3 regions of the Pseudarthrobacter sp. 1G09 genome follow, and region 2 is predicted to be linked to each of the others. Evidence: riboswitches for the same ligand, from Rfam matches in the RefSeq annotation. Region 2 holds a riboswitch; each other region holds the start of a gene.

Region 1 (9,870 bases), 1.3 Mb from region 2:
CTACGCCCTGTCGCTCAGCAACCGGCGCACCTACACGCGCTACAAGGTCTTCAAGGGCCACTTCGATTTCGCCACGTCCCTGGGACTGGACATCACCAGCGTCGAAACGCTGCCCCGGGGCAAGTCGGACCATCTGCCCATCCTGGTCCACGCCGAATACGGCAAGGACTACTAGGCCAGCCGTTCCCGGAGGCCGGGCCACGCCGCGCCGAATCCGGGATGCAGCTCCTTGTCCGCAACCTCGGGCAGCGGCACCCACAGCAGTTCTATGCTTTCGGGATCGCTGATCACAGGCTCGAAAGGCTCGCGGACCTTGACCACCACCGTGGTGTAGGACCAGTAGCCCAGGTCCAGGACCGAGGTGAACAGCACGTCCACGTGCCCGGCCGGGACGGCGGCCTCCTCGTGGGCTTCGCGGAGCGCCCCGGACACCGCGTCCTCGCCTTCGTGCAGGGCGCCGCCGGGCAACCCCCAGGTTCCCCCGTTGTGGCTCCAGACGGCGCGGTGCTGCAGCAATACACCCCTGGCCGGGTCCCAGGCCAGGACGCCGGCGGCACCGAACCGGCCCCAGAAGCGGCCCCGGTCCCCTTCCACCCAGGCATCGCCCGGGTTGCGGGGGCCGGTGCGGACAGGCGGAATCGACGATGCGGCGACGGATGCGTGGTCCATCGTCCCAGTCTGACAGGTCCGCTGCGCCGGAGGGCGGCCGGCGGAAGGTCAGTTGGCGTGTCCGTGGTCGACGGCGAAATCACCGCCGGGGTACATGACGGTTTCGTGGCCGTCGTCGAAGCGGACCACATACGGCGGCGCGCCGCCTTCGCCCCGGACTTCCAGGATCACTCCGTGACGGTCCGTTGCACCCACAGTCCTTCCGTGCACAATGATGCGGTCGCCCTGTGCAGCCTCCATGGCACTCACCTCCAAGCCCCCAGATTACGACTCCGGGGCGGGCCCGGACAGGTCCCCGTGGCAGGATTTCCCCATGCCGCTGAACATCCTCCTGATCGCCGATACCCACGTCCCCAAGCGCGCCCGGGAACTGCCCGCCCAGGTGTGGTCCGCCGTCGAACGTGCTGACGTGGTCTTTCACGCCGGAGACTGGGTGGACGCCTCGCTGCTTGATGAATTCGAGCAGCGCGCGCGGCAACTGGTGGGTGTCTACGGCAACAACGACGGCGCGGACCTCCGCGCCCGGCTGCCCGAAACGGCAGCCGTCACCCTGGACGGCGTCCGTTTTGCGATGGTGCACGAGACCGGCCAGGCGAAGGGCCGTGAGCTGCGCTGCGAGGCGCTCTATCCGGATGCGGATGTCCTGGTTTTCGGACACAGCCACATCCCGTGGGACACCACGTCGCCACGGGGCCTGCGGCTGCTGAACCCGGGATCCCCCACGGACCGCAGGCGGCAGCCCGCGTGCACCTACATGACGGCCATCGTTGACGGCGGCCGGCTCACCGGGGTGCAACTGGTGGAGGTACAGCGGCGGTAGCCCGGCTTGGCAGCCGGCCCCCGGGTGCCTAGGCTGTAAACGTAAGCATGCTTAGCTTCGAGGAATCCAGCCGTACCAGCAGGAGGAAACCATGACAGACCAGTACACATTCCGCGATCCGGTCACCGCCTACGAGCACATCTCCCCTCCCAAGCAGCACCAGCCAGAACCCGGCCTGGACGCCGAACTGACTCCCAAGGCCGATCTCGGCGAGGAAACCTACCGCGGCACGGGGCGGCTGGAAGGCCGTAAAGCGATCGTGACCGGCGCCGATTCCGGCATCGGGGCGGCAACAGCCATCGCCTTCGCCCGGGAGGGTGCCGACGTTGTTTTGTCCTACCTGCCGCAGGAGGAAGAGGACGCGGCCAGGATCGCGGGGATCATCGAGGCGGCCGGGCGCAAGGCCATCAAGGTGCCGGGCGACCTTAAGGATCCTGCAGTCTGCCGCGAAGTGGTGGAGACCGCCGTGGCCGTCCTGGGCAGTGTGGACATCCTGGTGAACAACGCCGGGAAGCAGGTGGCCCAGGAGGACCTGGCGGACATCACCGACGAACAGTTCGACCACACGGTAAAGACCAACGTCTACGCCATGTTCTGGCTGACCAAAGCGGCCCTGGCGCACATGCCGGCCGGGTCAACCATTATCAATACCACGTCCATTCAGGCGTACAACCCCTCGCCCACGCTGGTGGATTACGCCACCACCAAGGCCAGCATCAACAACTTCACCAAGGGCCTGGCCCAGCAGCTGGCGCCGAAGGGCATCAGGGTCAACGCCGTGGCGCCGGGGCCCATCTGGACGCCGTTGCAGGTGAGCAGCGGACAGCCCAAGGAGGAACTGCCGGAGTTCGGCCAGTCCACTCCCCTGGGCCGTGCCGGGCAGCCGGCCGAACTGGCACCGGCGTACGTGTTCCTCGCGTCGCCGGAATCCAGCTACGTGGTGGGCGAGACGCTGAACGTCAACGGCGGCAGCCCCACGCCGTAGCGGCTATTCCGCGTCCTGGTCGGCGAGCAGCGAGTCGGTGGACCCGTCCGGTTGGCCGTCGAAGAACTGGGCGAGAACCGTCTTGAACACCGTTTCGCCGGGCGCGGCGCGGAGGAACAGGGTCATGGACGACTGCAGCTTGCGGGCGTCGACGCCACCCAGGATGTCCTCTGCGGAGCGCCCGGCGTGGTGGGTCAGTGCCTGTGCGGACTCAAGCAGGCGCTGACCCAGCACGTCATGTTCCAGGTAGGCCCGCGCTTCCGCCAGGGAGGCGATGGCGTATTTGCGGGATGTTGCGCTCTGCCCCAGGCCTGCAATCTGGGGAAAGATGAACCACATCCAGTGGCCTGTCTTGTTCCCGAGCTGGAGCTCGGCCAGCGCCTGGTCATACGTTCCGCCGTCCTGGGCTGCAGTGAAACGCTCGAGGTTAAAGGGATCGTCCATAGTCATTCTCCTTTGTGGTGGGACAGTGTTGCTGCTGCCGCCCGCAGGTGGGCGTCCGGGTCGGCACCCCATCGGGCCAGTACGGTTTCCGCGCGTTGCCGGTTGCGGTGCTCCAGCCTCTCCAGGAGCGGCCGCAGAACGTCGGTGACGAGCGGATCGGCAAGTTCGGGTGCATGCGCGGACCGGAGGAATCCCTCAACGCGGGTCAGATCCGAATGCCGCAGCAGGGCCACCCGCGACTGGAGCAGCACCACCGCTGCTTGGCGGCGTTCGAAGACCGGCCGGGCGCCCGGTTTCGGTTGGCCCCACAGTTCCGAGGCAAGCTGGACCACGGCATCGTGGTCCAGGTCCTTGAACTTGCGGAGGGCGTCGCGGATGGTCCCGCGCACGGCGCCCACGGAGGAACCATAGGAGCCGAGGGTGCCGCCAAACCTGCTGCCGACGTCGTCCGCGCGGTACCAGGCGCCCTCGTTCTGCAGCGTGCGGTCGATGAAACCGGCCGCCTCGGCGACGGCGTCCGGACCGGTGCTCACGAGCGCCCTGCGGCTGAGTGGTCGATGCAGTACGGCGTCCAGGGCCGGGCCTCAAGCCTGCCTTCGGCGATGGGCCGGCCGCATACGGCGCAGCTGCCATACGTTCCGGCGGCGATCCGGTCCAGGGCCGCTTCCACCTGGTCCAGGCTGGCTGAGCTCTGGTTCAGCAGCGCCGAGGCCTGGGACAGCTCGAAGGCGATGGTGGCACCCTCAGGATCGTGTTCGTCGTCCACGTTGGCTCCCTGGCGGGCGGAGTTGGCGGCGGCGATGTCCGCCCGCAACGCCGGCAGCAAGGCCAGTTTCAGCTGCCGCTCCTCTTCGAGCAGCAGCCGGAAGCGTTCGTAGTCAGCCATGGGAAAAGCCTAGTCCTGCGTCAGTACCAGTTGTTCACCATTGAGTGGCTCCAGGCTCCGCAGGGCGAGCCGTACCTGTCGCGGATGTATCCCAGACCCCACTCAACCTGGGTCCGGTAGCTGGTCAGCCAGTCACTGCCGGCGCTCGCGTACTTCCCGGGCGGCAATGCCTGGGGGATCCCGTAGGCGCCCGAGTAGGGGTTGGTGGCCGTGGTCTGCCAGTTCGACTCCTTGGTCCACAGCTGCGCCAGGCACAGGAACTGATCCTGGCCCCAGCCGTAGGCGCCCAGGCGTCCGGCGGCGTAGCTCTTCGCTCCGGCAGGATCGTTCACGGCACCACCGGGAACGGAGGGTACGACGACGGGCGGCGGCCCCGGCTGGGCCGGGGGCCCGGGCGCCGGGGCAGGGTCCGCCGGGGCGGGCTTCAACGGCGCGGGCTTCAACGGCGCGGGACCGGCAGCACCCGGCGGCGCCGCGGCCGCGGGCGGTGGCACCTCCACGCGGGCGTCCGCTGCGGCTTTCGCCGCCCGATCCGAGTCCCGTTGGGCTTGTTCCCGGGCGGCGGCCCGCTTCGCTGCCTGCGAGGCTTCGTAAGCGGCGAGGGCGGCCTGGCCCTGCCGGAACTCCCCCTCAACGGCCGCGGTTGTTCCCTTGAGTGAGGCCAGCTGTGCCGTGAGTTCCCCGCCGTGCTGCTGCTCTTCGCTGATGTGGCGGGCTACGGCGTCCTGCGCCGACCTGGCCCCGGCAAGCCTGGTTCCTGCCTCCTTGGCCAGGTTTTCCCGTTCGGACCGTGCGGCCTTCTCCTGTTCACCCAGGGACGATGCCACCTTCGCGGAGGACGCCGCGCGGTCCACCAGGCCGGCCGTCTTCGCGCCCACCAGCTCCACTATGTTGAGTCCGTGGACGCTGCCGGACTCAAGGGCGTCCAGGGCCATGAAGAATCCGGCCGTGGTTGCACCGGTCTTGTACGACTGCACGGCAAGGGCGCCGATCTCCCTGCGGTGCTGCTGCAGTTCCCCGTTGGCTGCTGCCGACTGCGCCGCCAGGGCTTCGACCCGGCTGTTGGCTGCGGTGAGTGCGGCTTCGGCAGTGGCGTACTCCGCCGCAGCCGTCACGGCCGCGCCGCCAAGCGTTCCTGCGTCCGCCTGCAAACCGGCGAGGAGGCTGCCGATCCGGGTGATTTCGGCCGCTGTGCCCGCTTCAGACTCCCTGGCTTTCCGGACGTCCTCCCATGAGGGGTATCTTTCCGGCGGGAGCTCCGCGGCCGACGCCGGAACAAGGGCTGCGCCCAGCAGGGCAAACACCAGAAGTCCTCCGAGCACCGGGGACTTCAGTTTGGTAACGAACAGGGGCATAGTCCCGTAGCCTACGGCCTCAACCACAGGTTGAGGGTTTACAGCTGTGGATTGTTATCCAGCAGAGACGGAAGCCGCGCCGCAGCCCTAGACTGTGCCCATGGCCGGCGCCATCACACCAAGCACCACACCAGCCCGCCGCGGCCCGGCCTCCGCACGGACGGCAGGACGGGCAAACGCCAGGCTGCCGTTGCCGTTCCTGACCGCGGCAGTACTGGCGGTGTCGGCCTGCACCCCGCAGCAGCCCACCCCTGCAGCGTCCCCCGCTGCCACCGCCCCCGGGCCGGTGACCATCGAGGTAAACCAGTCCCGCGACCAGTACGGGCAGCATGCCATCCTGCTCCAGCTCACCAACACCACGGACGGTCTCCTGACAGTGGACCTGGCGCGCGTCAGTTCCCCGCTGTTCGACGGGGACATCGAGTGGACCCCGCAAGCGGGCAGCCTGGAGCTTCCGCCGCACCAGCCCAAAAGCGTGCCCGCACAGCTTCCACCCCCGGCCTGCGCTGACCTGGCAACGGCATCGCCGCAGGCCAGCGCCACGGTATCCTTCGCTGCGGAAGGACAGCACCCGGCAGCGCTGAGCCTTCCGGCGCCGGATCCCTTCGGCGTGCTGCCGCGCAACAATAGCGAGCTCTGCCTGGCCGCCGACGCCGCGAAAGTGGCCGGACTGGCCCTGGACCCGCACCTTGGGGTGGCGGCGGACGGCCGCACCGCCGTCGTCCTCCTTCGCATCAGCCCCCAGCCGACGGCCCCTGGAGGGACTCCGCCCCTCACGCTGCGCAGCGTGGGCGGCACTCCCCTGCTGGCGGAGGCCGGGCCCGAGTCCGGGGCTGAGCCGTGGCCGCGGAACCTGACGGTCCGGACGGGGGAAACCGGCACTGTCCTGGCCCTGAGGGTGCGCCCCGCCCGGTGCGATCCACACGCCGTGGCGGAAGATAAAGTGGGCACCCTGCTGCCCCTCACCGTCACCGTCGGGACCCGGGAAGGTGTCCTGAAAGTGGCCGCCGGCGGGCCGTTGCGTGCGCAACTTTATGACTTTGTTACGCAGGCCTGCCAGACCGGCTAGGCCCCGGGCATCATCCGAGGTCACCGCGGCGTTCCGGGGCGCCCTCCGGCCGGTGGCTTCATCCGAGAGGTCCGACTCGTATGTTATCCAAATGTGACAATCGGGTGAACGTCGGGTTATGGTCGTACACGTGTCCCTCCCAAGCGGGACATTCCCCTCAGCTTGCCGAGCCCTGCCGCTGAACCGGGATTCAATCGCTTTCCAGCTGGCAGGGACGGGGGAACCAAGTTTCCGCGGCTTCACCGAAGCCTTGGGGTTAAGTCGATAGCGCCTTCCGTCCCTGACGAAGTGCGCTACCGGCCGGGCATCTCCAGCCCGAACCCGACAGCTCACCCCGCAGGCATGGGAGAGGCGATCAACCGTGTCAAAAAATTTCACCACCGCCCGTCACCGCGCTACTCCGGCCGGCTCCATCGCGCTTCAGGGTTTGGCCGTGACGGCCAAGGCCCAGGCCCGGACATTTGGACGCCCGGCACTCGCAGTAGCCGCAGCATCGGGCATTGCGTTCGGCGTCGGAGCTCCGGCACATGCAGGCGTGACCGGCCCGGACAGCACCGAAACCACTAACGTCCAGGCATACTCGGCTCCGGCCGCGCCCGTAGCCGCTGCCCCTGCAGCCGCTGCCGGCAACGTCCACACGGTTGCTTCCGGTGACACCCTCGGCGCCATTGCGTCCGCCTACGGGGTTGGCCTGAACGACGTCCTGGCAGCCAACGGCCTCGACGTTTCCTCGATCATCTACCCCGGTGACCAGATTGCCATTCCCGGCGCCGGCTACGCAGCACCGGCCGCTCCGGCCGTTGCTCCTGCAGCGGCACCGGTCCAGGCCGCAAGCACCGCTCCCGCCAACACCGGCATGAACCTCGGCTACGCCTCCGCAACGCCTGCGGCCACCGGCTCGGGCACGGGCGCTGCCATCCTCGCCAACGCCTACGGCCAGGTTGGCGTTACCCAGGACTGCACCGCCATGGTGGAGAAGGCCCTGCGCGCCGTCGGCAAGTCCGTCGGAGACCTGGCTCCCGGCCAGTTCTTCCAGTACGGCACCGTGGTGGGCGCCCCCGCCCCGGGTGACCTCGTCATCTCCGCGGGCCACGTCGGTGTGTACGCCGGTGACGGCCAGATGGTCAGCGGCGGCGTCAACGGCAGCCAGACCCAGGTGCACTCCGTCAGCTGGGTTGGTGCAGCCTCCTACGTACGGGTCGCATAGCCTGCTGAGCACGTAGCTTCCAGCGCATAGAGCTGCAAAAAGGGCGGTAGCCGGGATGTCCCGGCTACCGCCCTTTTGCTGTGTTGGCAGGCTCAGGTGCCGCAGAAGGTCGTGTACGTCCCGAAGTCCTCCGGGGCACCTTCGGCGTACCGCTCCAGGCCAGGGCGTTCGCTGTACGGCGCCGTCACCGCTTCCAGCAGCCGGTGCAGTGGATCCAGGTCCCCGCCGGTAGCCGCGGCCAGGGCCTCTTCGACGAGGTGGTTCCGGGGAATGTACGCGGGATTGGTGCGGTCCATCAGCCCGGCATCCGGCCCCAGCTTCTGCCAGCGTTCGGCCCAGGCATCGTACGCAGCCAGGTCCATGACCATCCCGCGGACAGGCCGACTGTCACCCCGGGCGGCCTTGGCCAGGTTCCTGAAGAAGAGCGTGTAGTCCACCGGGCCGTCCTTGAGGATGCCGGTGACGCCGTCCACCAGGTCAGAGACCTCCTCGGCTGCCGCCGTATCCGGCTTCCCCGCAGCAAGGCCCAGTTTGGTGGCCATGCCGCCAAACCACGCCGCACTGTAATGCCGCCGGAACCCGCCCAGCGCCTCCACCGCCACGGGAACCGCCGCCTCCTGGTCTTCGTCGATGAGCGGCAGCATGGCTTCGGCGAGGCGGGCCAGGTTCCATTCGGCCATGACCGGCTGGTTGGCGTATGAATACCGGCCACCGACGTCGATGGAGCTGTACACGGCGGCCGGGTTGAACGCGTCGATGAACGCACAGGGGCCGTAATCGATCGTTTCGCCGGAGATGGTCATGTTGTCTGTATTCATCACGCCGTGGACGAACCCCACCAGCATCCACTGCGCCACGAGCGAGGCCTGCGCCGCCACCACGGCCCGGTACAGGGCGAGGTAGGGGTTCTCCTCCGCAGCGGCTTCCGGATAGTGGCGGCTGATGGCATGGTCCGCCAGCCGGCGCAGGAGTTCGGTGTTGTCCGTGGCCCGAGCATACTGGAAGCTGCCCACCCGAAGGTGGCTGCCGGCCACCCGGGCCAGCACTGCGCCGGGCAGCATGTCATCCCGGCGCACCTGCCGTCCGGTCGCCACCACGGCGAGGGAGCGGGTGGTGGGGATGCCGAGGGCATGCATGGCCTCGCTGACCACGTATTCGCGGAGCATGGGCCCGACGACGGCACGGCCGTCACCGGCGCGGGCGAACGGCGTGCGGCCGGAGCCTTTCAGGTGCAGGTCCTTCAGCCGTCCGCGGGCATCCTCCAGCTCACCCAGCAGCAGTGCGCGGCCGTCACCGAGGAGGGGCGAGTAGCCGCCGAACTGGTGCCCGGCGTAGGCCTGGGCCACGGGCGTGGCACCTTCCGGGACGTGGTTGCCCAGCAGGAACCGCACTCCCTCTTCCGAGCCCAGGTACGCCGGGTCGAGCCCCAGTTCCGCGGCGAGCGGTCCGTTGAGTACCAGGAGTTTGGGGTCCGGGGCTTCCTCCGCTTCCCAGGGCACCGCCAGCTCGTTGAGTTCGCGGGCGAAGCGGCCACCCAGGGCGACAGTCGATTCTGCAGCAGCAGTCATGGTTTAAACCCTATCTCCGCGGCGGCCGTTGCAGGCCCGCCGCGGCGGTTCGGAAGGCGGATGCGCTGGAGGTCGTCGGCGGCGATGACTGTGGCGCCCTTGGCGCGGGCAGACGCCTGCCGGGCCAGGAGGGTGACGTCATTGCCGTACCGGGACGAGAAGTGCGTGAGCACCAGCGTCCGTGCGCTCCCATGTCCCGCCAAATCGCCAGCCTGCCCGGCGGTGAGGTGCCGGTACTCCTCCGCCAGCCCGCCGTCGTCGTCGCTGAAGGTGGACTCGGCCACCAGGAGGTCAGCGCCGTCAGCAAGGTCTTCGGCACCGTCGCACGGGGCGGTGTCCATGACGAACGCGAAACGCTGCCCGGGGCGCGGCACGCTGACATCCGCGAGTCCGACGCCGGCAAGGGTACCTTCGCGCCGGAGGCGGCCAACGTCCGGTCCGGCGATGCCCGCTGCCGCAAGGCGGTGGGGCAGGAAGGTGCGGCCCTCGGGCTCGGTGAGGCGGTACCCGTATGTTTCGATCCGGTGCTTGAGCGGCCGGATGTGGAGGCATTCCGCCACCTCGCCGGCGGCGCCGTGGGGATGGAGCCTCAGGTCCAGGCCGGGCGTGCTGACAGAGACCAGCGCCCGCACCACAGCATCCCCGGAGGCCGGGTAGTGCAGGTGGACCGGGTGGTTGACCCCGTCCAGCACCATCCTGGACAGCACGCCGGGCAGTCCGAAGCAGTGGTCGCCGTGGACGTGGGTGAGGCAGATCCTGGTGACCTGCGTTGCCGAAACTCCGGCGTGGATCATCTGGCGCTGCGTCCCTTCGCCGGGATCGAAGAGCAGCCCCTCCCCGTCCCAGCGCAGCAGGTACCCGTTGTGG
Region 2 (9,870 bases):
GGTGGAGGCGATCAAGCCGCTGGCCGAATTCCTTGCCCGTAAGGGGTTGAGTGTCACCGTGGCCGGACCGGATGGACCTGTCGTCAGCCTGGGCAAGGTGGACAGTCCCGCCTCGCAGCGGCTGGTCACCCGTTCGCCCCACATCAAGCTGGGCAAACTGGGGTCCCTGCTGCCGATGATCCGGCAAGGCAGGCGGCGCCCCAAGGGAAGCGTGGCATTGCTTCCGCCCGTCACCCCCATGCCCCTTTTCCCCACCGTGCAGCGGAAAGTGGTGCGGCGCATCACCACCACCCACTACGCACGGGGCGGGGGCCGCCCGCGGCTGATATTCGTCCAGGACGCAGACAGCTGGACCGGCCAGATTCCGCGGGAAATGGACCTGACGGACGATGTTACGACCATTGGCAGCAGCCCGGGATCCAGCCTCTTGTTGGATGGCCTTGAGGCTCTGCACGCTGAGATCATGCACGACGACCAGGACGAGTACATCCTGGTGCCGCGCGGGCCCGTCAGCGGCAGTGTGGCCCGGTCCGGACCGTCTGTACTCCGGACTGGAGCGCGGATCCAGATGGGGCAGTGGTGCCTGGCGTTTTTCCGGGAAGAGTTCGCTGACCACGGCCGCCCCTACGGGGGCCGCAGCGGCGGCGAATTTGCCTATGAACGCCCGCAATTGGACCCTCGGACCGGAACCATGGAGCGGGACAGCAACGAAGGGGTCACGTAGCGGAGTGCACGCTACTGGCTACTCCCCGGCGACGACGTCCTTGGCGTCCATGATCCGGTAGGCATACCCCTGCTCGGCCAGGAACCGCTGCCGCTTGGCGGCGAACTCCTGGTCCAGCGTGTCGCGGGCCACCAGAGAATAGAAGCGGGCCGCCCGCCCGTCCTTCTTTGGCCGCAGCAGCCTGCCGAGCCGCTGTGCCTCCTCCTGGCGGGACCCGAACGAACCGGACACCTGGATGGCCACCGATGCCTCCGGCAGGTCGATGGAAAAGTTGGCCACCTTGGATACCACGAGCGCCTGGATCTCCCCGGCACGGAAAGCATCAAAGAGCCGCTGCCGCACCTTGACCGAAGTGTCCCCCTTGATGACGGGTGCCTGCAGGCGCTCGCCGAGGTCGTCGAGCTGGTCGATGTACTGGCCAATCACCAGCAGCTGCTCGCCGGCGTGCCGTGCCACCAGCTGTTCCACCACCAGGGACTTGGACTCGGAGGTCGAACACAGCCGGTATTTGTCCGCGTCGTCGGCCATGGCGTAGGCAACCCGTTCGTCCTTCGGCAGGTCCACCCGCACCTCAACACAGTCCGCCGGGGCGATGTAGCCCTGGGACTCGATGTCCTTCCAGGGTGCGTCGTACCGTTTCGGCCCGATCAGGCTGAAGACCTCGCCCTCACGCCCGTCCTCACGGACCAGGGTGGCCGTCAGGCCCAGGCGGCGGCGCGCCTGAAGGTCCGCGGTCATCCGGAAGATCGGAGCCGGCAAAAGGTGCACCTCGTCATAGATGATCAGGCCCCAGTCGTGGCCATCCACCAGTTCCAGGTGGGGGTACAGGCCACCGCGTTTGGTGGTCAGGACCTGGTAGGTGGCAATGGTCACGGGGCGCACTTCCTTCAGCGCGCCGGAGTATTCGCCGATTTCATCCTCAGTCAGGGACGTGCGCTTCAGCAGTTCGTCCTTCCACTGCCGCGCGGCCACCGTGTTGGTCACCAGGATCAGCGTGGTGGTGGATCCGGTGGCCATGGCCGCGGCGCCCACCAGCGTCTTACCGGCACCGCAGGGGAGCACCACCACGCCGCTGCCGCCGGACCAGAAGTTTTCGCTGGCCAGCCGCTGGTAGGGGCGCAGCTGCCAGCCATCCTCGTTCAGTGCGATGAGGTGTGGGGTGCCGTCCACGTACCCGGCAAGGTCCTCAGCCGGCCAGCCAATCTTCAGCAGGAGCTGCTTCAGTTGGCCCCGCTGAGATGCGTGGACCACCACTGTCTCGCCGTCGATCCGCGGCCCAAGGAGCGGCTGGATCTTTTTGGCCCGGATGACTTCCTCCAGCACCGGGTAGTCGTCGGTGCGCATCACCAGCCCGTGCTGGGGATCCTTCTCCAGGCGCAGCCGCCCGTACCTCGACATCGTCTCCTCGATATCGATCAGGAGCGAATGCGGTACGGGAAAGCGTGAATACTTCAGCAGCGTGTCCAGGACCCTTTCGGCGTCCAGCCCGGCCGCACGGGCATTCCACAGCCCCAGCGGCGTGAGCCGGTAGCTGTGCATGTGCTCGGGTGCCCGCTCCAGCTCCGCGAACGGCGCGATGGCATGCCGGGCCTCGGTGGCGAGCTCGTGGTCCACTTCGAGCAGGATGGTTTTGTCACTCTGGACAATCAGGGGTCCGTCGTTCACGCAGGACAGTCCTTTACTGGTGCAGTTCCTCTGCAGCCTCGATATCGATGATCCGGTGGATGGACAGGACCCGCTCCGTGTCCTTGGCGGGGTCGAAGACACGGACGCGTCCGCCGCTTACTGAAAGCGGAACAACGGTTTCCAGGGTGGCATTCCCCAGGCTGTCCACCACGTTCATGCTGATCCGTTGCTTGAGCCGGATGGCGCGCTGCAGCGCCTCCAGCCCCAGCTGGGTTGCCGCTTCCGCCTCATGGCCGGCCGCACCGTGGCGGCCAGGAGAGCCGTCCTCCTGGCGCAGCACCGCAAGCTGGGCGTCCACATCGTCGGCGGAGGGTGCAAGGCGGGGCGCTGTGTACACAGGCCGCGGGCTTTCCTGCGCGACAGGTCCGCGCCGGAGCCGGACTGCGGAGTCCTCCACGCCATCCACCGACGGCGAGAGGCCGAGGCCGCGCAGGATCTGCACTGTTTCGCGCGGCGACAGGGAGGACGCCAGGACGGTGGGAGCGAGCCGGACCAGGCCGAGCGCTGCTGCCCGTGGCCCGGAGAGGAGTTCCTGCAGCGCGTCCTCGTCATCGCTCTGGATGAAACTGGCGGAGGTCCCCACCCGAAGCTGCCCGTGGCGGGTGGCGGTGTCCTGGATGAGGTATTCCAGCGGCTGCGGCAGCGCGGTGGCAGAGTGGTCGCGCAGGAACTCCAGCAACCGGCCGGCGTCATACCCGGTGTCCAGTGCGCGCCGGACGGAGGCCTCGGAGAATCGGTAGATCGTGGCTGGTCCCTGGCCTTCGGCGTCGGCCATGGCCAGGAGCTTTTCAGCCAGGTCGGGTGCCAGGTAACCAGGTGCCACTGCCGTCAGGTCGGCCTGCAGCAGCACATGGTTCAGGGCGGCCGGCAGGTGCTGGCCCAGTAGTGTCATCGCCTCGTCCGGGTTGTCACCGGCGAAGGCGGCTCCCAGCTGGGTCAGGGCCCCGGAGCCCACCAGGCCGAGCAGCTCGGCCTCGGCGAGGACGCCGCGGATCAGGGAGCTGAAACGCCGCGCCATCCGGGGCTGCGCCCACTCGGCGCGCTGGAGGACCGCCGCCGCGTCCAGTACCGGCGCCTCGCCGTCACCGGACGCCGCCTCGGTGGTCAGCTCGAGCAGTATCTCCAGGATGCGTTTGCGGATGACGGGGGCGTCGGGCCGCTGCGCTTCCGCAGATAACGGGACGATGGCCCCGCCGGCAGCCGACCGGTGCGCGGCCGGAACCCCGGAGGTTCCGTTGACCGGCTGGCCCACCAGCGACGGTACGCGTTCGCTGGACAGCCAGGCATTGACCAGCCACTGCCATTGCTCCTGCCGGGGCAGCGTCAGCCACTCAAGCTGCGGTGGCAGCACCCAGGACGACGAATCGACGTCCAGGCGGATCAGTCCGGCAAGGCCGCAGAGCTCCAGCAGCAGTCCCACCTGCGGCTGGCTGATACGCAGCAGCTCACCGAGCCGCCGCGTCTCACGGACCCCGACGCCACCGCTGCGCAGCGTGGCCAAAGGCTGGCGCTGGACGGCGTGCAGCAGCTCGCCCACCAGCCGCAGGGTGTCCGAAATGGCACTCAGGGCAGCATTCCGCCGGAGGGCCGCGGTGGTGGTGCCGAGCTCCGGCACCGGCGGCGTCAGGGTGAAGTCGTTGATGATGGCGCCGCCCCGCAGGGACAGCCCTACGCTGTGGGGCAGTTCCACGTGGGCAGCGTCCAGCGGAACCAGCAGCCCCCGGGCCAGCAGCCAGTCGATGGGCCCGACGTCGGCGCCCTCGGTGGTGACGGACGCCTTGCGTTGCGCCTGGGGGACGGCACCCATGGCCCAGTTCCGGAACCTGGCGAGCAGCGCCGTCGTCCGCTCCGGGGCGTGGGCAAGGATATCCTGCACGGCTTCCGGCGAGGACGTCCAGTGCTGCAGGGCCAGCGCCGCCTCCATAGGGGTGGTGGCATCCTGGATTTCGACGCCGCTCCGGTGCAGCTCGGACACAAGCTGAACCGCCCGTTGGGCGAACGCCGGCTGGAGCCGGACAAGTTCCGTGTAGCTGCGGCCCAGCCCCGCGGGATAGATGCCCACTACGTCCTTGAGGCAGCCCACGGGGAGGTAGAAGCGCTGGCGGTTGCCGGCAGGGGTTCCGTGTGGTGGATCGGCCCGGTGCACCAGGGCAAGTTCCTGCAGGCGGTCCAGGATCCGTTCCAGGACGGGCACCGAGGAGCCTGCAATCATCTTGTGCAGCGCGGGTGCGCTGGCGCTGTGCCCGGTATCGGTGTTGGTGCACAGATGGAGGGTTTCAAGGACCTGCATCTGTGGCCTGTTGAGCCGCTCCAGGGCACGCTGGACGCTGACTCGCGAGCTGGCCCGCGCCGCCAGTGCAGGGAAGTCCGGCACGGTGGGGGAGAGCAGGTCCGGCCGCGCGTCGAACAGCTCCCGCAGCGAGTCGTCGCTGCGGGCCGCCAGGTCCTTGCTGAGCGCGCGAATGAGGGACATCAGTCCAACGTTACCGCTGGTCAGGTTTTCCTGCCCGGCGCCGCCCTGCAACGCCGTCGAGCACCAGGAAAAGCATCAGGACGAATGCCGCGGGCAAGCCGTACAGCGCCGTGTAGGTAATCCACGCGGGAGCCACTGACCCGGCAAAGGCAAGGGCCATGACCGCCGCCACGGCGGCCAGCGAGAGCACGGCAATGACGGCGGCGGCAATCATGATGGGCCGCCGGTAGCGCGAGGGTGTCATGGACGTAACGCTACCGCCCCTCCGGCAGCGCGCGTGAACCCCGGCGTCCAGGGCGGCATGAAGCGCGATTCGGGCGCGGGGCAGGATAACCTTGAAGGATAAAGACCAACACGGTACGCAGCTGCCATACCTTAAACCCGCACAACCGGTGCGGATGCGGTGGCGGCCGGCCGTGTCTCACAACAGCAGAACGAAGAAGGTTGATTCAATGCCTACCGGCAAGGTCAAGTGGTATGACAAGGACAAAGGCTTCGGGTTCCTCGCGGGCGAGGACGGCCAGGAGGTCTTCCTGCCCAAATCGTCGCTGCCCGAGGGCGTAACGGAACTCAAGGCCGGCACCCGCGTGGAGTTCGGCGTGGCCGACGGCCGCAAGGGTGCCCAGGCCCTGGGCCTGCGCGTCCTCGACAAGACTCCCTCCATCGCCAAAGCCAAGCGGCCCAGCGCCCGCGACCTTGCGCCCCTGGTCCAGGATCTGGTGAGTGTCCTCGACAATCTCTCGGGCACCCTGTCCAACGGCAAGTACCCGGACGGTAACAAGGGCAAGACCATTGCCGCCGCCCTGCGTAAGGTTGCCGACGAGCTGGACGTTTAGGCAGCAATGAATCCGGAAGCTGAACAGCCCGACGCAGGAATGCAGGCCTTGGAACAGGAGGCAGCAGTTGTGCCCCAGGCAGCTGCCTCGGAGCGCACCGCCGTCTCCCGCGCTGCCGCGGCCGTGAAGGCGGCTCCCCAACGCAAGGCCGGCGTGCCGGTATGGCGGACAGGGAAGCCGGACGCATTCCTGGCCGCTGCCGTCGACGTTGCCAGGACTGCCCTTGAGGGAATCACCTCGGCGTCGGACATCGGTCAACACCTGGCCGCCAAAAGCGAAGGCGACCGCCTGGTGACGCACCTGTTCGAATCCAGGCTGCCTGGCTACTCGGGCTGGCAGTGGTACGCAGTCATCACCCGCAACTCCCGCTCCAAGCTGGTGACGGTCAACGAACTGGGCCTGTTGCCCTCCGAGGATTCGATCCTGGCCCCGGAATGGGTGCCGTGGGCTGAGCGGGTGCGGCCGGAGGACGCCCGGGAAGAGGATCACGAGCGGGAGCGCGCGGTTCCCGACGCCCAGGCTGCCGGGGAACCCGCCGCTGCTGCTGCCGGAGGACCGGAAGCCGAACCGGAGACTGAAATGGCAGAGCCTGCCCAGCAGGCCGGGTCTTCGGACGCTGGCCAGCCAGTCGAAGGGGAGGGCTAGCCAGCCCCCTTTCAGTGGTCGTGTTGACCCAACCAACAGCAAACGGCGCCGTCCGGGGTAAACCCGGGCGGCGCCGTCGCATGTTCTGTCGCCGGGGCCTTGCCGACGGTGGGAGCTACTTGCGCAGCTCGCCCACCACAAAGTCGATGCTGGCCAGCAGGGCCGAAACGTCCTCGGGGTCGATGGCGACGAAGGTGGCGATACGGAGCTGGTTGCGGCCCAGCTTGCGGTAAGGCTCCGTGTCCACGATGCCGTTGGCGCGCAGGACCTTGGCTACCGCGGCGGCATCAACAGAGTCGTCGAAGTCGATGGTGGCAATGACGTTCGAGCGTTCGTCCGGGTTGGTGACGAACGGAGTCGCGTAGTCAGATGCCTCGGCCCAGGTGTAGATGCGGCCGGCGGAGTCGGCGGTGCGTCCAGCTGCGAAGTCCAGGCCGCCGTTGGAGTTCAGCCACTGCACCTGCGCGTCCAGCGTTACCAGCGTGGACAGCGACGGGGTGTTGTAGGTCTGGTTCAGCTTCGAGTTGTCGATGGCGGTCTGGAGGTCCAGGAAATCCGGGATCCAGCGGTCGCTGGCTTTGATCCGAGCTGCGCGTTCGAGGGCGGCGGGGGAGAACAGGCCAAGCCACAGGCCGCCGTCGGAGGCGAAGTTCTTCTGCGGGGCGAAGTAGTAGACGTCGCTCTCGGCCACATCGACGTCCAGGCCGCCGGCGGCGGAGGTCGCATCTACCAGGACCAGTGCGCCCTCATCGGCATCCGCTACGCGCTTTACCGGAGCGGCGACGCCGGTGGAGGTTTCGTTCTGCGGCCAGGCGTACGCGTCGACGCCGGCCTCGGCCAAGGCTGCCGGGCGGGTGCCCGGGTCCGACGTGATGATGGAGGACGCATCCAGGAAGGGTGCCTTGTTGGTGGCGGCGGCGAACTTCGACCCGAACTCACCAAAGGACAGGTGCTGGGCCTTCTTCTCCACGAGGCCGAAGGATGCAATATCCCAGAACGCGGTGGAACCGCCGACGCCGAGGACAACCTCGTAGCCCTCGGGCGCGCGGAAGAACTGGCTGAGGCCCTCGCGGACCGAGCCCACGAGGTTCTTGACGGGGGCCTGCCGGTGGGACGTGCCCAGAATGGTTTTCGACGCCGCAGAGAGCGCATCGATCTGTTCCTGCCTGACCTTGGATGGCCCGGCTCCGAACCGTCCGTCCCGGGGCAGGAGGTCGGCGGGAATAGTGATGCTGGTTTCGCTCACGGGTGCTCCAATGTCGGCGGGGAGGTGGCTTTGGCCGGTCGGGCGGATAACGCCGCCCGACAGTCGGCAGTGACTGCAATACAGGCCTTTCCCATTCTGCCTGAACAGGCGTAGGCGCGGGAGCCGGAGCCGCCAAAGTCCAAACATTGAGACACGGGAACCTGGAGCCTGCAACTATTAGGACAAAGTCAAAATAGGCTAAGCTTGCCTCCGGACTATGTCGCGCCGCATGGCGGCGGATTGTGCTGGACAACGCGGGACAACGCGGAACAACGCAGGGTATTGCGCTCGAGGAGCTGAGCTGGATGACGGATCTGATCGACACTACGGAGATGTACCTTCGGACCATCCTGGAGCTGGAGGAAGAGAACATCGTTGCCCTGAGGGCCCGTATTGCCGAGCGGTTGCGCCACTCTGGCCCCACCGTGTCCCAGACCATCGGCCGGATGGAGCGTGACGGCCTGGTGGTGGTGTCCGGCGACCGCCACCTGGAGCTCACCGAGGTGGGCCGCAAACGTGCCACGGAGGTCATGCGCAAGCACCGCCTTGCGGAACGGCTCCTGGCTGACGTCATCGGCCTGGACTGGGCCTACGTCCACGACGAAGCGTGCCGCTGGGAGCATGTGATGAGTGAGCGCGTTGAGCGCCGGATCTACGAACTGCTCAACCACCCCACCGAATCGCCCTACGGAAACCCGATTCCCGGACTGGCCGCACTGGGTGGCAACCCGGAGCTGTCCTTGGCCGACGGCGCGATCAGCCTTCTTGAGGCCATGAAGACGTACGGCCCCGCCTCTGCCGTGACCATCAGCCGGTTGGCCGAACCCATCCAGGTGGAGCCCGAGCTCCTGTCCCAGCTCGACGAAGGCGGCATCCGCCCCGGAGCGGCGGTATCGCTGGAGCGTGTGGGGGACTACATTTCGGTCCGTGTTCCGGGCATTGAAGGCGCTCTGGAACTGCCTCCCGAAGTGGCTGCCCACGTATTCGTAGCCGTCAACTGACACCGTAAAAGCCCTGCTTTTACCCCGTGGGAGCTGGATCACGCAAAAATAACGGAATTGTTACTAAGGGACTTAAGCCCCTATAGTTGAACGAAAGCGTTGATACTTAAGCGTTACCTGATCTGGAGCCGAGCTCTGCCAGCGGATCAGGAGCACCAAGTCATAACTGGCAGAGGCGGGGGAACCACAACTGGCAGCGGGGGACTGCCTTGGGGTGAAGTCCGTCAGCAGCAAGCCTCTTCCAGTGAAGGAACCTTCCGGGGATTTCTCTGTGCCGCAGCTTGCTTACGGCGGACCGGGTCTGTGAACTCTCTGACCCGAATCCGACAGCTAACTTCGCAGGCTATCCAGAGAGGAAACCTTCTTGACCATGCAGACCCCCCGGGGCCGCCGCCGCGCGGCGGGCCCCGCTGCTACGCCGCGTGCTGTCGGGGCCGTCCAAGCTGCCGAGACCCCGCGCCCCCGCGATCTCCACCGTGACGCGCGCCGCCGTCGGGGTCCATTCCGCCAGATAACGGAATTCGCCTCGGCCAGCGGCATCGGCCAGAAGGCCGGCATCGCGCTTGCCGCCACCGGCCTGGTGCTTACCGTTACCGTCCCTGTCACCAGTCCCGTCATGGCAACTGACGCCAGCGGAACCGGTGCCGTTGCCGCCTCATCGGTGACGCCGCAGCCCGCAATTTCCGCGGAAGCAGGCGCCCAGATCGACTTCAGCCGCTCCGCCGTCGTCACCCAGGCGGACCCTGACGGCAAGCTCAAGCAGCTGCTCAGCGCCCAGTCCGCAGGATCGGTCTCCCGGGCTGCATCCGCCGGTACCCTGGGGGCCCCGCTGGCCACCATGACCACGGCATCGCCGTTCGGCTACCGCGTCAGCCCCATCACCGGCGGCACCGGCGACTTCCACCGCGGGCAGGACTATGTTGCCCAGTGCGGTACCTCCGTGATGGCTGCCGCCACCGGAACCGTGACCTTTGTGGGCTGGCACCAGTACGGCGGCGGCAACAGGGTGGTGGTGGACCACGGCAACGGCCTGGAGACCACCTACAACCACCTGTCGTCGTTCAACGTGAAGGAGGGCCAAACCGTCTCCCGGGGCGACGTCATAGCCCTTAGCGGGACCACCGGCGCCTCCACGGGCTGCCACCTCCACTTTGAAGTCCAGGTCAACGGCGAGGTTGTCGACCCCACCGGTTGGCTCTAGCCAAATGATGGTGGACTCTCGAATGGCCGTGACCCGCCGTGACCTGAATGTGACATTC
Region 3 (9,870 bases), 140 kb from region 2:
GCGGCGGGCAGTGCTGACTGTGACATTCGGACTATGGCGCCGACCCTGCCATACCCGCTGCAACGCCCAGCTGGCTAGGCTGGGATTCACAGCTGGGGCACAGGAAGCCCAAAGCCCGCCTATATCGAAGGATCGGAGAGTTGTCCCATGGCCACCTCGCACTCCATGACCAACAACCTCCCCAAGCTCTCCCACCCGGACGGCTCCCCCATCCGCGCCCTGGTGGTGGACGACGAACCCAGCCTTTCCGAACTGATGAGCATGGGCCTGCGGATGGCGGGGTGGTCCGTGGCAGTGGCAGCGGACGGGCCCGAGGCAGTGAAGCTGGCCAAGGACTTCCGCCCCGACGTACTGGTGCTGGACGTGATGCTTCCAGGGTTCGACGGTGTAGAGCTGCTGGGCAGGATCCGCGCCTTCGCGCCGGAGGTGCCAGCACTCTTCCTGACCGCTAAAGACGCAGTCCAGGACCGCATCGTCGGCCTGGCCGCCGGCGGTGACGACTATGTCACCAAACCGTTCAGCATGGAGGAAGTCATCCTCCGCCTGCACCGGCTGGTCCAGCGCTCAGGCGTCGCAGCCATGGACACTGCCGAACTGGTGGTTGGCGACCTGGTGCTCAACGTCGACACCCGGGAAGTCACCCGCGCCGGGGATGACGTGCAGCTGACGGCCACCCAGTTTGAGCTGCTCCGCTACCTCATGGAAAACCCCAAGCGGGTCATCAGCAAGGCGCAGATCCTTGACCGGGTGTGGGACTACGACTTCGGCGGCCAGGCCAATATCGTCGAGCTTTATATCTCTTACCTGCGTAAGAAGATCGACGCCGTCCATCCGCCCATGATCCACACCGTCCGCGGGGCCGGTTACGTCATCAAGCCGGCGGAGTAGCTCGCCATGGCCTCTACAGAAGCTCCCTACACCCGGAGTTGGCTCAGGCCGGCAACCTGGCACCTGCGTACCCGCCTGATCGCCCTGGCCATGGCCCTGCTCATCGCCATCTGCGGTGCCGTTGGCATCGTGAGCTACGCATCGATGGACGCCTTCCTGACCCGGCAGCTTGACGACCAGCTCAGCCAGGCCGCCAACCTTGCCGACAACCCTGGCCGCCCGCCCTTTGGCGGCTTCAACGGACGGGACCCCCTGGACGCCCGGGGCCAAAGAATCGGCACCGTCAACGCGAGCATCCGCAGCGGCCAGGTGAGTTCAGGCGGCTTCCTCGCCTCGGACACCACCCGCCAGCCCCTGTCCACGGAGGACAAGGAAACGCTCCTTGCGCTCGATGCCAACTCCCGGCCCGTGGACCGTTCCATGTCCAGCGGTGATTATCGGCTGATCGCGGTCCAGACAAGCTCCGGTGACACCCTGGTCACGGGGCTCCCCCTGGCCGCCAAGGAAAGTACCCTCAGGTCCTTCGTGTGGACCTTCGTGTTCGTCTCGCTGGGCGGACTGCTGCTGGTCGGACTGGTGGGAACGGTGCTGATCCGCCGCACCATGAAACCCCTGGAACAGCTCTCGGAGGTTGCCACCCGGGTGTCTGAACTGCCCCTGGACGCCGGCGAGGTGGCGCTCGCCGTCCGCGTGCCGCCGTCGAACTCCAACCCGGGCACCGAAGTGGGAAGTGTGGGGCATGCATTGAACCTCATGCTGGACAACGTGGCCAGCGCCTTGGAAGCCCGGCAGAAGAGCGAAACGAAGGTGCGCCAGTTCGTGGCTGACGCCTCGCATGAGCTCCGTACCCCACTGACCGCCATCCGCGGCTACACCGAGCTGATGCGGATGACGGAGGACTTCACTCCCGACGGCCAGAAATCGCTGGCCCGGGTCCAGAGCCAGTCCGAGCGGATGACGGCACTGGTGGAGGACCTGCTGCTCCTGGCGCGGCTGGATGAGGGCCAGCCGCTCAAGCTGGCCGAGGTGGACCTGACGCAGCTGGTGGTGGAAAGCGTCAGCGACGAAAAGGTCATGGCCCCCAGCCACACCTGGCGGCTCGATCTTCCCGCGGAGCCGGTGCTGGTCAACGGGGACGGCGCGCAGCTGCGGCAGGTACTGATGAACCTGCTGTCCAACGCCCGGAAACACACCCCTGCCGGAACCACCGTGGTGGCCGGCGTCGGCACGGCTCCGGATGGCGCGGCCATCGTGACGGTCACGGACGACGGCGGAGGCATCCCGGCGGACTTCGTGGACCAGGTCTTTTCACGCTTCGCCCGCGCAGACGCGGCCCGCAAGGGCAGCGGCGACCAGGCCGGCGCGGCCGTTGCCGAGGGCACCAGCGGGCTGGGCCTGTCCATCGTCCAGTCCATCGTGGAAGCCCACGGCGGCCGGGTAACGGTCACATCACGGCCCGGGATGACGGAGTTCGCGCTGCGCCTGCCGACCGTAGCCTGAATTTGCCAAGGCGACGCGCCGTCGTCGTGACGTCTGTTACCTAAATGTGACTTAAGCGCCGCTCTCCTGTACCGTCGATATGGTGCGGTTCCCGTTCGGGCCGCATATCCGGATGACGCCAAGCTCTGCCACTTCCCGGATTTCGCTTGAACTAAGGCAGAGGCGGGGGACCCACGTCCCGGGCAACGCAGTACTGCCCTTGGGGTTAAGCCAGCACGTGTATTTGCCGTGCGGCCGGATGCCCTCATCCGAACCCGACAGCTAACTCCGCAGGTGTGAGAGGCGAATCAAATATGTCTAAATTCACGGTAAAACCGCGCCCAAAATCGGCTCCGAGCCACAGCGCGCAGCCTGAAACCCGCAAGAAGTCTTCCTTCGGCAAGCGCGCCGCGGTCCTCGCAGTGTCCGCAGCGATGCTGGTGGGCGTGGGCGCCGCAGGCCAGGCCACCGACGCCATGTCCCGTGTGGCTGCCGCCGGCTCCGAGTCCCCCGCGGCCGCCGATTCCCAGATGAGCATCGAGAAGAGTGAAATCCGCTCGAACCCGGCTGCGTCGGCGCCCGCCGAGCTCAAGGTGCAGCCTCAGGAGGCGGCACCGGCGCCCGCACCCGCGGCAGAACCTGCCCCGGCCGCAGCGCCCGCACCGGAACCGGCACCTGCTCCCGCACCGGAGCCTGCTCCCGCTCCCGAGCCTGCTCCCGTCGTTGCCGTCAACGATCCTGCGGGCGCACAGGCATACGCGTCCGGCCAGCTGGCCAGCTACGGGTGGGCACAGGACCAGATGCAGTGCCTGGTCACCCTGTGGACCAAGGAATCCGACTGGACCACCACCGCCACCAACGCCAGCAGCGGCGCCTACGGCATCGTCCAGTCCCTGCCCGCCGAGAAGATGGCGAGCGCCGGCCCCGACTACCTGACCAACTACCGCACCCAGATCAACTGGGGCCTGAACTACATCAAGGAGCGTTACCAGTCGCCGTGTGGCGCCCTGAACTTCCACTTGGGCAACAACTGGTACTAAAAGCCCTCACTGGCTGAGGCCCTTCCGACCGGCCGCCGCCGAACCTTCCCGGTTCAGCGGCGGCCGTCGTCGTCTCCACAGCCATGCGTGCGAGGCAGCAGTTCTTCCGTGCGTTAGGCAGCAGGCTTTGGGATGGCTTCCGGCCATCGAGCGGATTGGGCCGGGACGTGCCGTTACCGTCCCGGGATGTACTGGACGGCCCAGCGGTTGCCGTCGGGGTCTGCGAAGTACACGAAATGACCCCAGTCCTGGACGTCCACATCGCTGACATCCACGCCGTTGTTCTTCAGGTGGTCGTGGGCGGCCTGGATGTCGCTGACCACCAGCTGGAGGTTGGAGCCTGTACCCGGAGGAGCGTCCGTGAGGCCTTCACCGATACAGATGGAACATGCTGAACCGGGCGGGGTCAGCTGAACGAAGCGGATGGACTCCGATGGGCGTTCGTCGAAGTCGGCGTTGAAACCAACCTTGTTAACGTAGAAATCCTTGGCGCGGTCCACATCGGACACGGGGACAAACACGAGTTCAAGTTTCCAGTCCATTGCCACAGGCTACGGCCGGACCCCATATTGCGGAAGGCTTTCCGCCCGGTCAATGCGGTTAGCCGGCGATGCCGTACAGGCGATCACCCGCGTCCCCAAGGCCCGGAACGATGTAGGACTTTTCGTTCAGCTTCTCGTCAATCGATGCAAGGACGATGTGCACGTTTGCTTCGCCCAGTTCCTCCTCCAGCTTGGCCAGGCCCTCCGGAGCCGCCAGCAGGCAGATGCACGTGACATCCGATGCCCCGCGCTTGAACAGGAACTTGATGGCCTCGCGCAGGGTTCCGCCCGTGGCAAGCATGGGGTCCAGGACGAAGACCTGCCGGCCGGTAAGGTCCTCGGGCAGCCGCTCTGCGTAGGTGATGATGTCCAGGGTTTCCTCGTCGCGGGCCATGCCCAGGAAACCCACTTCTGCAGTAGGGACCAGCTTGGTCATACCCTCCAGCATGCCGAGGCCGGCGCGCAGGATGGGGACCACCAACGGCGTGGGCTTGGTGAAGGCCGTGCCCACAGTGGTGCTGACCGGCGTCTCGATAGTGACGGGTTCGGTGCGGACCTCGCGCGTGGCCTCGTACGCCAGCAGGGTCACCAGCTCTTCGGTCAGCTGCCGGAACACGGGCGAAGGGGTGTTCTTATCCCGGAGAACAGTGAGCTTATGGGCGACCAGCGGGTGGTCCACAACGAGAGTGCGCATTGCTCAAAACTATCATCCGGCGCTGTCCCTGCCGGAGTCCCTGGTTCCGGGCTACTGGTGCCTGACCCGCACGCCCGGGTGCGTCCCGCCGTCGGTGAACCTACCCTCGGAGGTGCGTCCCGCCGTCGTGGTCCGTTCCGCGGCCGTGCGTGCCGCCGTCGTGGTGCATGGCGTCCGCTACGACATCGCGCACCACAGGACGCTCAAACGTGGGCGCCGGCCCGGCATGTTGCTTCCGTCGGATCAGGTGGAACATCCGGTGGGCCAGGATGACGAACCCGACCCAGGCCAGGCCCAGCGTCCAGCCGGCGATGACATCTGTCAACCAGTGGTGGCCCAGGAAAACCCTGCTCAGGCCCATGGAAATAATGAAGACAGTACCCGCGGTGATGGCTGTGATGCGGACGCTGAGGACCTGGAACTGCAGGCAAATGATGTACACCAGCACGCCGATCACCACTGTGGTGTTGAGGGTGTGCCCACTGGGAAACGACGGCGAGTCTTCGTATGGCGGAACAGCTTCGGAGTGGTCCGGCCGGGTCCGGCCCACCAGCCGCTTACCAAAGGTGGTGGCCGCGGTGGAAACCGCAGCTGCACCGCCCACCAGGAGGAGCGGGCGCCACGACCTGCTGAGGAAGGTCAGCCACGCGGTGAGGAGCGTGGCGAGGATGGGCATGCCGATGCCGCCGCCAATGTTGGTGAATCCCGTGACGAAGGCATCAAGTCCGGGATTCCGCAGTGACTGGGCGTAGTCCAGGGCGGGGATATCAAGGCTCGCCAGGCCTTCGTCATCCACCACGTCCGAATACACTTCGGCGCCCAAGAGCGCCATGGCGACGATCAGGGTTCCGCCCACGGCCATGGTCAGCCACAAGGCGGCATACGGTTTGATCCAACGGTCCACGCGGTCCCGAACGGTACTCACGGCGCCTCCCCGGCATTCAGTACGCAGGCTTACTATCCCCCGAAACTATCATTGAGCCATGGTCTCCGCATCGAACAGTTACGACGAGTGGATGGGTCTCGCCCTGGCGGAGGCCCGCGCGGCGCTCGCTACCGGCGATGTTCCCATTGGCGCCGTGGTGCTGGGGCCCGACGGCGAGGTGCTGGGTTCGGGGCGGAACCAGCGGGAGGAGCTCGGGGACCCCACCGCCCATGCCGAGGTAGTGGCCATCCGTACGGCTGCTGAGCGGCTGCGGGAACTGGCACGGCTCGGCGGCGGCCCGGACGACGGGTGGCGGCTGTCCGACTGCACGCTGGTGGTCACATTGGAACCCTGCGCCATGTGCGCCGGGGCCATTGTCCTTGCCCGGATCCCCCGGGTGGTTTTCGGCGCCTGGGACGAGAAGGCTGGCGCTGCTGGGTCAGTGTTCGACATCCTCCGCGAGCGGCGGCTCAACCACTGGGTGGAGGTCTACCCCGGCATCCGGGAAGACGAGAGCTCCGTGCTGCTGCGGGACTTCTTTGCGGATCACCGGACACGGTTGTAGCCGCCACCACTTCGGCTGGTGACTGGAGCCTTCTTTGGCCTTGAAACCTGTTCGTTCTCTACCCGGCGCCGGTCAGCGCACGCACGACGTTCCCGGCCGTCTTCTCCCAGCCGGGCAGGAGGCCGCGCGCTTCCAGGGCCCGGCTGCGCCAGTCCTGCTGCAATGCGCGGTTCTCAAGCCACTGCCGAAGGGTCCAGCCGAGATCGGCTGCGTCGGCTTCGCCCCCGCGTGGCAGCGCAAGCGCCGCCCCCGGAAGGCGCGTGCCGCCGTCGGCATCCTTCAGTGAGGCAAGGTCCAGCGCTTCGACCGCACCGGTCCCCTGCCGGACCACTACAGGAACACCGCGGGCGAGCGACTCGGTGACCACCATGCCAAAGGCTTCTTCGCGCGAGACAAGAAGGCTCAGGTCTGCGCGGTTCCATTCCGCCTCAAGCGCATCCCCCGCCAACTCCCCCGTTAGCTGCACCCTTCCTGCCAGGCCGCAGCGGGCGATGGCTTCCTCCACCTGCCGGGCGTAGGCCGGGTCTGCTTGCTCCGATCCGACCAGCGACACCGTCCACTCCAAATTCTGGATCCCGGCGAGGGCTGCCACGGTGAGGAGTTGGTCCTTGTTGGGCAGCAGTGCCGCCACGGCGAGGAGGTGCGGAGGGCGCGAGCCTGTGGCGGGCGGAGCCGGATCGGCTCCCGGAAGGGCGACCCGGGCGTTGGGAAGGCCGCGCGCCTTGAGGATTCCGGCTGCGCTACTGCTGGTGCAGATAACACCCGACGCCGCACGAAGTGCCCTTGCTTCCTTCAGCAACGCTTCCGGGCCGGAAGTTTCCGGGACGGGCATATGCACCAGGACGAAGGTTTGCCGGCCCGCCTTGGCCGCGGATTCGAGCGCGTCCGGGGCGCCCACTGCGACTAGCCCGTCCACCAGCACCAAGGCTGGCTGCTGTTCCGGCTGCGGTTCCCACGCACCGAGGGTGCTGCCCAGCTGGCGTCGTTCCTTGGCAGAAGCGTGTGGCCAGTTCCCTTCGACCGGGAGTACCCGCACCTCCCAGCCCAGGCTCGTCATTCCCTCTGCCAGGCGGGCGTTGTAAACGTTGCCGCCGGAGCTGTGGCGAATGTTGGCGGGGACCAGCAGCCGCACAACGCGCATGGGTCAGGCTTTGAGGTCCAGCGAGAACGTTGCCCAGGCGTCCGGATTCTCGCGAAGAGTGACGTCGATCCCGTCAAGGTGGCGGCCGTCGTCGTCATCGCTGATCTTCGCCGCCACAGCCTGGGCAATGTACTGGGCGAGGGCCTCGGTGGTGCTGAGCTTGCCCTCGAAGTCGGGGTGTTCGTCCAGGTTCCTGTAATTCAACCCGTCGAGAACTTCCTCGATGACGGTTCCGGCGGCGCCGATATCAAGGACGATCGCGTTGTCATTCAGGGCACGACGGCGGAACGCCACCTCCGCGACGAACGTTGCGCCGTGCAGGCCCTGGGCAGGTCCGAACGCCTCACGCGGCAGGCTGTGGGCGATCATGAAGTGGCGGCGGACGGTCAGGCTGAACATGGATTACCTCTGGCTCTAATTAGTGGCTCGGTCTGGTGTGGTGAATCGGTGGGCCGGTGTTGTGTAGCCACGCGTCGGCTTTTCAGGCCGGGTCCTCAGCCTGGCGGGCGGCGTCCTGCGGGTACTCGATGACGTGGCAGAGGGCTTGGAGACTTCCATCGGATAGGCCCTGGACCACCTCGGGGAGGTCCTCGAAGGCTGACTGTCCGGTGAGGAAGGCGTCGAAGACGGGGTCGGTGAGCAGTGAGACGGCCAGGTCAAGGCGGTCAGCGTTGGTCCGGCGGTGCCGGCGGGAGCGGGCCACCATGCCCACTTGGCTTGCCCTGATGGAAAGCCTCCGGGCGTGGAAGTCCTCCCCCAGGGGCACGGTCACCTTGCGGTCCGCGTACCAGGACATCTCGATGACGTCACCGTCGTCGCCCACAAGCTGCAGGCTGCGTTCGAGGCCTTCCTGGGAGGCGGAGCAGTGGATCACGATGTCGCAGTCGTCCAGGGCGTCCTCGGGGCTCGTGAACTCGACGCCGATGGTGTCTGCCAGCTTCTTCCGTCCCGGATCCACGTCAACGAGTTGAAGACGCTGAAGAGGGAAGGTGCGCAGCAGCGTGGCCACCATCCCGCCCACCAGGCCGGCCCCGACGACGGCGACGCGGTCCCCCAGCTTCGGTTCGGCCTCCCACAGGGCATTGATGGCCGTTTCCACCGTTCCTGTGAGCACGGCACGCTGTGACGGAACGCCGTCCGGGATTCTTGTGAGGGCGGGCACCGGGACGACGTACCGGTCCTGGTGCGGGCTGAGGCAGAAAACGCGCTGTCCCTTCCACTCGTCCGGGCCTTCCTCCACGACGCCGACCGACAGGTAGCCGAACTTCACCGGCCCGGGAAAGTCGCCTTCCTGGTGCGGGGCGCGCATCCCATCAGCAACCCTGGGTGGCACCGCGCCGCGGTGGACCACCATCTCGGTGCCCCTGCTGATACCGGAGTACAGTGCGCGGACCACGGCCTCCCCCGGTTTTGGAGCCGGCAAGTCCTCGGACCGGAGTTCGCCCTGTTCTTTGGCTGTGGTCCAGTAGGCGGTGGCACGCTGCGGCGATTCTGAATTAGTCATCTTGCTGTCGAATCTATCGGGACGGGCGTTCGGGAGGAAGGTCCGACGGCGGGTGTCGCCATTTCAGCAAGTCCACGTCAGCGGGGTGGAAGCAACCTGGTGAATGCGACGTGGCTAGTTTCATTGGCTGGGTTCCTCGTAGGCACGGGAGCGTGAGCAGCAGTAGTTTCCTCGCACCTTCAGCCCTGCCGGTCAGGTGAGGGAGAGCTCGTGTAGCCAGTGTTCCTGTTGCGGATCAGCGGGCAGCTCGAGGGGTGCCGCGTAGAAGGCCTCCCAGAGCGGATCATCCGGAGAAAGATCGTCGGGGACGACACGGTCCTCGCAAGCGAATTCGGCGTCCAGTAATTCGTCATCAGGTGGGTCGGCCAGGAGGTAGTCGGGGCAGACCGCAATGCCGGCAAGGATCCGTTGTTCCAGGGAGCCAATCACCTGCTGCACTTCAGACAGTCCGGGTGGCCAGTGTGGTGGTTGGGGGTCGGGGTGTTGGGCTGGGTAGTGGCGGCCTGTGGGTGAGGTCCAGCCGGGTGGTTCGGTTTCGGTAGCCACAGTGGGGGTCCAGCCGCTGTGGTGTTTGAGGCGGTGATGTTTCGGGCAGAGCTGAGCCAGGTTACTGACTCCCGTAGTGCCGTGCTGTTGCCAGGCGGTGAGGTGGTCGGTGTCGTTGTCCATGCTGGGGTTGGTGCAGCCGGGGAAGGTGCAGTGTCCGTCGCGCATCCTGATCCAGCGTTTCATCGCCTCCGACAACCGGTAACTGGTCCGGCCAATCTCCAACGGTGCACCGTCTCGCGGATCGACGAGGACCCGGTAAAACGAGGTGGCCCCGTCAGCGACGAGTTTGCGGGCCATCGCTGCCGGGATGGGGCCGTACCCGTCCAGGTCTGCTGGTTCGTCGGTGCGTCCCAGCAGGGTGAACAGTGGGACGGTGACCAGGACGATGGCTTTCGGGGCGGGGATTGTGCTGAGGTCAACGGCGTAGGGGCCGGTGCCAGTCCTGGTGCCAGTGCTGGTGCCGGCCTCACCGGCCCAGGTAACCCCGTGGGTACCGGTTACGTCGCCGGGTTCTTGGCCATCGACGGATCGGCCTGTGGCAGC

What was found. A riboswitch is a leader RNA that binds a small molecule or an ion and turns the genes downstream of it on or off. The one in region 2 is predicted to bind cyclic di-AMP.
Region 1: it holds a riboswitch for cyclic di-AMP, as region 2 does, so the genes downstream of both, ACP3TD_RS11315 (LysM peptidoglycan-binding domain-containing protein) here and ACP3TD_RS05205 (M23 family metallopeptidase) in region 2, are expected to answer to the same signal.
Region 3: it holds a riboswitch for cyclic di-AMP, as region 2 does, so the genes downstream of both, ACP3TD_RS04590 (hypothetical protein) here and ACP3TD_RS05205 (M23 family metallopeptidase) in region 2, are expected to answer to the same signal.

What each region holds. Positions count from the first base shown of each region.
Region 1 is NZ_CP188306.1:2,449,373-2,459,242, forward strand. It holds gene ACP3TD_RS11265 (endonuclease/exonuclease/phosphatase family protein) at 1-175, shown strand, start outside; gene ACP3TD_RS11270 (NUDIX domain-containing protein) at 172-669, opposite strand; gene ACP3TD_RS11275 (DUF1918 domain-containing protein) at 718-909, opposite strand; gene ACP3TD_RS11280 (metallophosphoesterase family protein) at 983-1,489, shown strand; gene ACP3TD_RS11285 (glucose 1-dehydrogenase) at 1,581-2,474, shown strand; gene ACP3TD_RS11290 (DUF1810 domain-containing protein) at 2,478-2,918, opposite strand; gene ACP3TD_RS11295 (DNA alkylation repair protein) at 2,921-3,451, opposite strand; gene ACP3TD_RS11300 (TraR/DksA family transcriptional regulator) at 3,448-3,804, opposite strand; gene ACP3TD_RS11305 (lytic transglycosylase domain-containing protein) at 3,825-5,159, opposite strand; gene ACP3TD_RS11310 (hypothetical protein) at 5,260-6,228, shown strand; cyclic di-AMP (ydaO/yuaA leader) riboswitch at 6,414-6,586, shown strand; gene ACP3TD_RS11315 (LysM peptidoglycan-binding domain-containing protein) at 6,590-7,435, shown strand; gene ACP3TD_RS11320 (protein adenylyltransferase SelO) at 7,528-9,003, opposite strand; gene ACP3TD_RS11325 (ribonuclease Z) at 9,000-9,870, opposite strand, start outside.
Region 2 is NZ_CP188306.1:1,105,452-1,115,321, forward strand. It holds gene ACP3TD_RS05165 (FHA domain-containing protein) at 1-724, shown strand, start outside; gene ACP3TD_RS05170 (DNA repair helicase XPB) at 743-2,389, opposite strand; gene ACP3TD_RS05175 (helicase-associated domain-containing protein) at 2,403-4,883, opposite strand; gene ACP3TD_RS05180 (hypothetical protein) at 4,894-5,127, opposite strand; gene ACP3TD_RS05185 (cold-shock protein) at 5,336-5,719, shown strand; gene ACP3TD_RS05190 (DUF3027 domain-containing protein) at 5,726-6,364, shown strand; gene serC (phosphoserine transaminase) at 6,480-7,610, opposite strand; gene ACP3TD_RS05200 (metal-dependent transcriptional regulator) at 7,916-8,611, shown strand; cyclic di-AMP (ydaO/yuaA leader) riboswitch at 8,753-8,971, shown strand; gene ACP3TD_RS05205 (M23 family metallopeptidase) at 8,982-9,812, shown strand.
Region 3 is NZ_CP188306.1:960,969-970,838, reverse strand. It holds gene ACP3TD_RS04600 (response regulator transcription factor) at 148-888, shown strand; gene ACP3TD_RS04595 (HAMP domain-containing sensor histidine kinase) at 895-2,388, shown strand; cyclic di-AMP (ydaO/yuaA leader) riboswitch at 2,522-2,678, shown strand; gene ACP3TD_RS04590 (hypothetical protein) at 2,682-3,407, shown strand; gene ACP3TD_RS04585 (glyoxalase superfamily protein) at 3,581-3,949, opposite strand; gene upp (uracil phosphoribosyltransferase) at 4,008-4,643, opposite strand; gene ACP3TD_RS04575 (phosphatase PAP2 family protein) at 4,744-5,568, opposite strand; gene ACP3TD_RS04570 (nucleoside deaminase) at 5,627-6,133, shown strand; gene ACP3TD_RS04565 (glycosyltransferase family 4 protein) at 6,192-7,274, opposite strand; gene ACP3TD_RS04560 (6-pyruvoyl trahydropterin synthase family protein) at 7,278-7,673, opposite strand; gene ACP3TD_RS04555 (zinc-dependent alcohol dehydrogenase) at 7,756-8,778, opposite strand; gene ACP3TD_RS04550 (DUF222 domain-containing protein) at 8,971-9,870, opposite strand, start outside.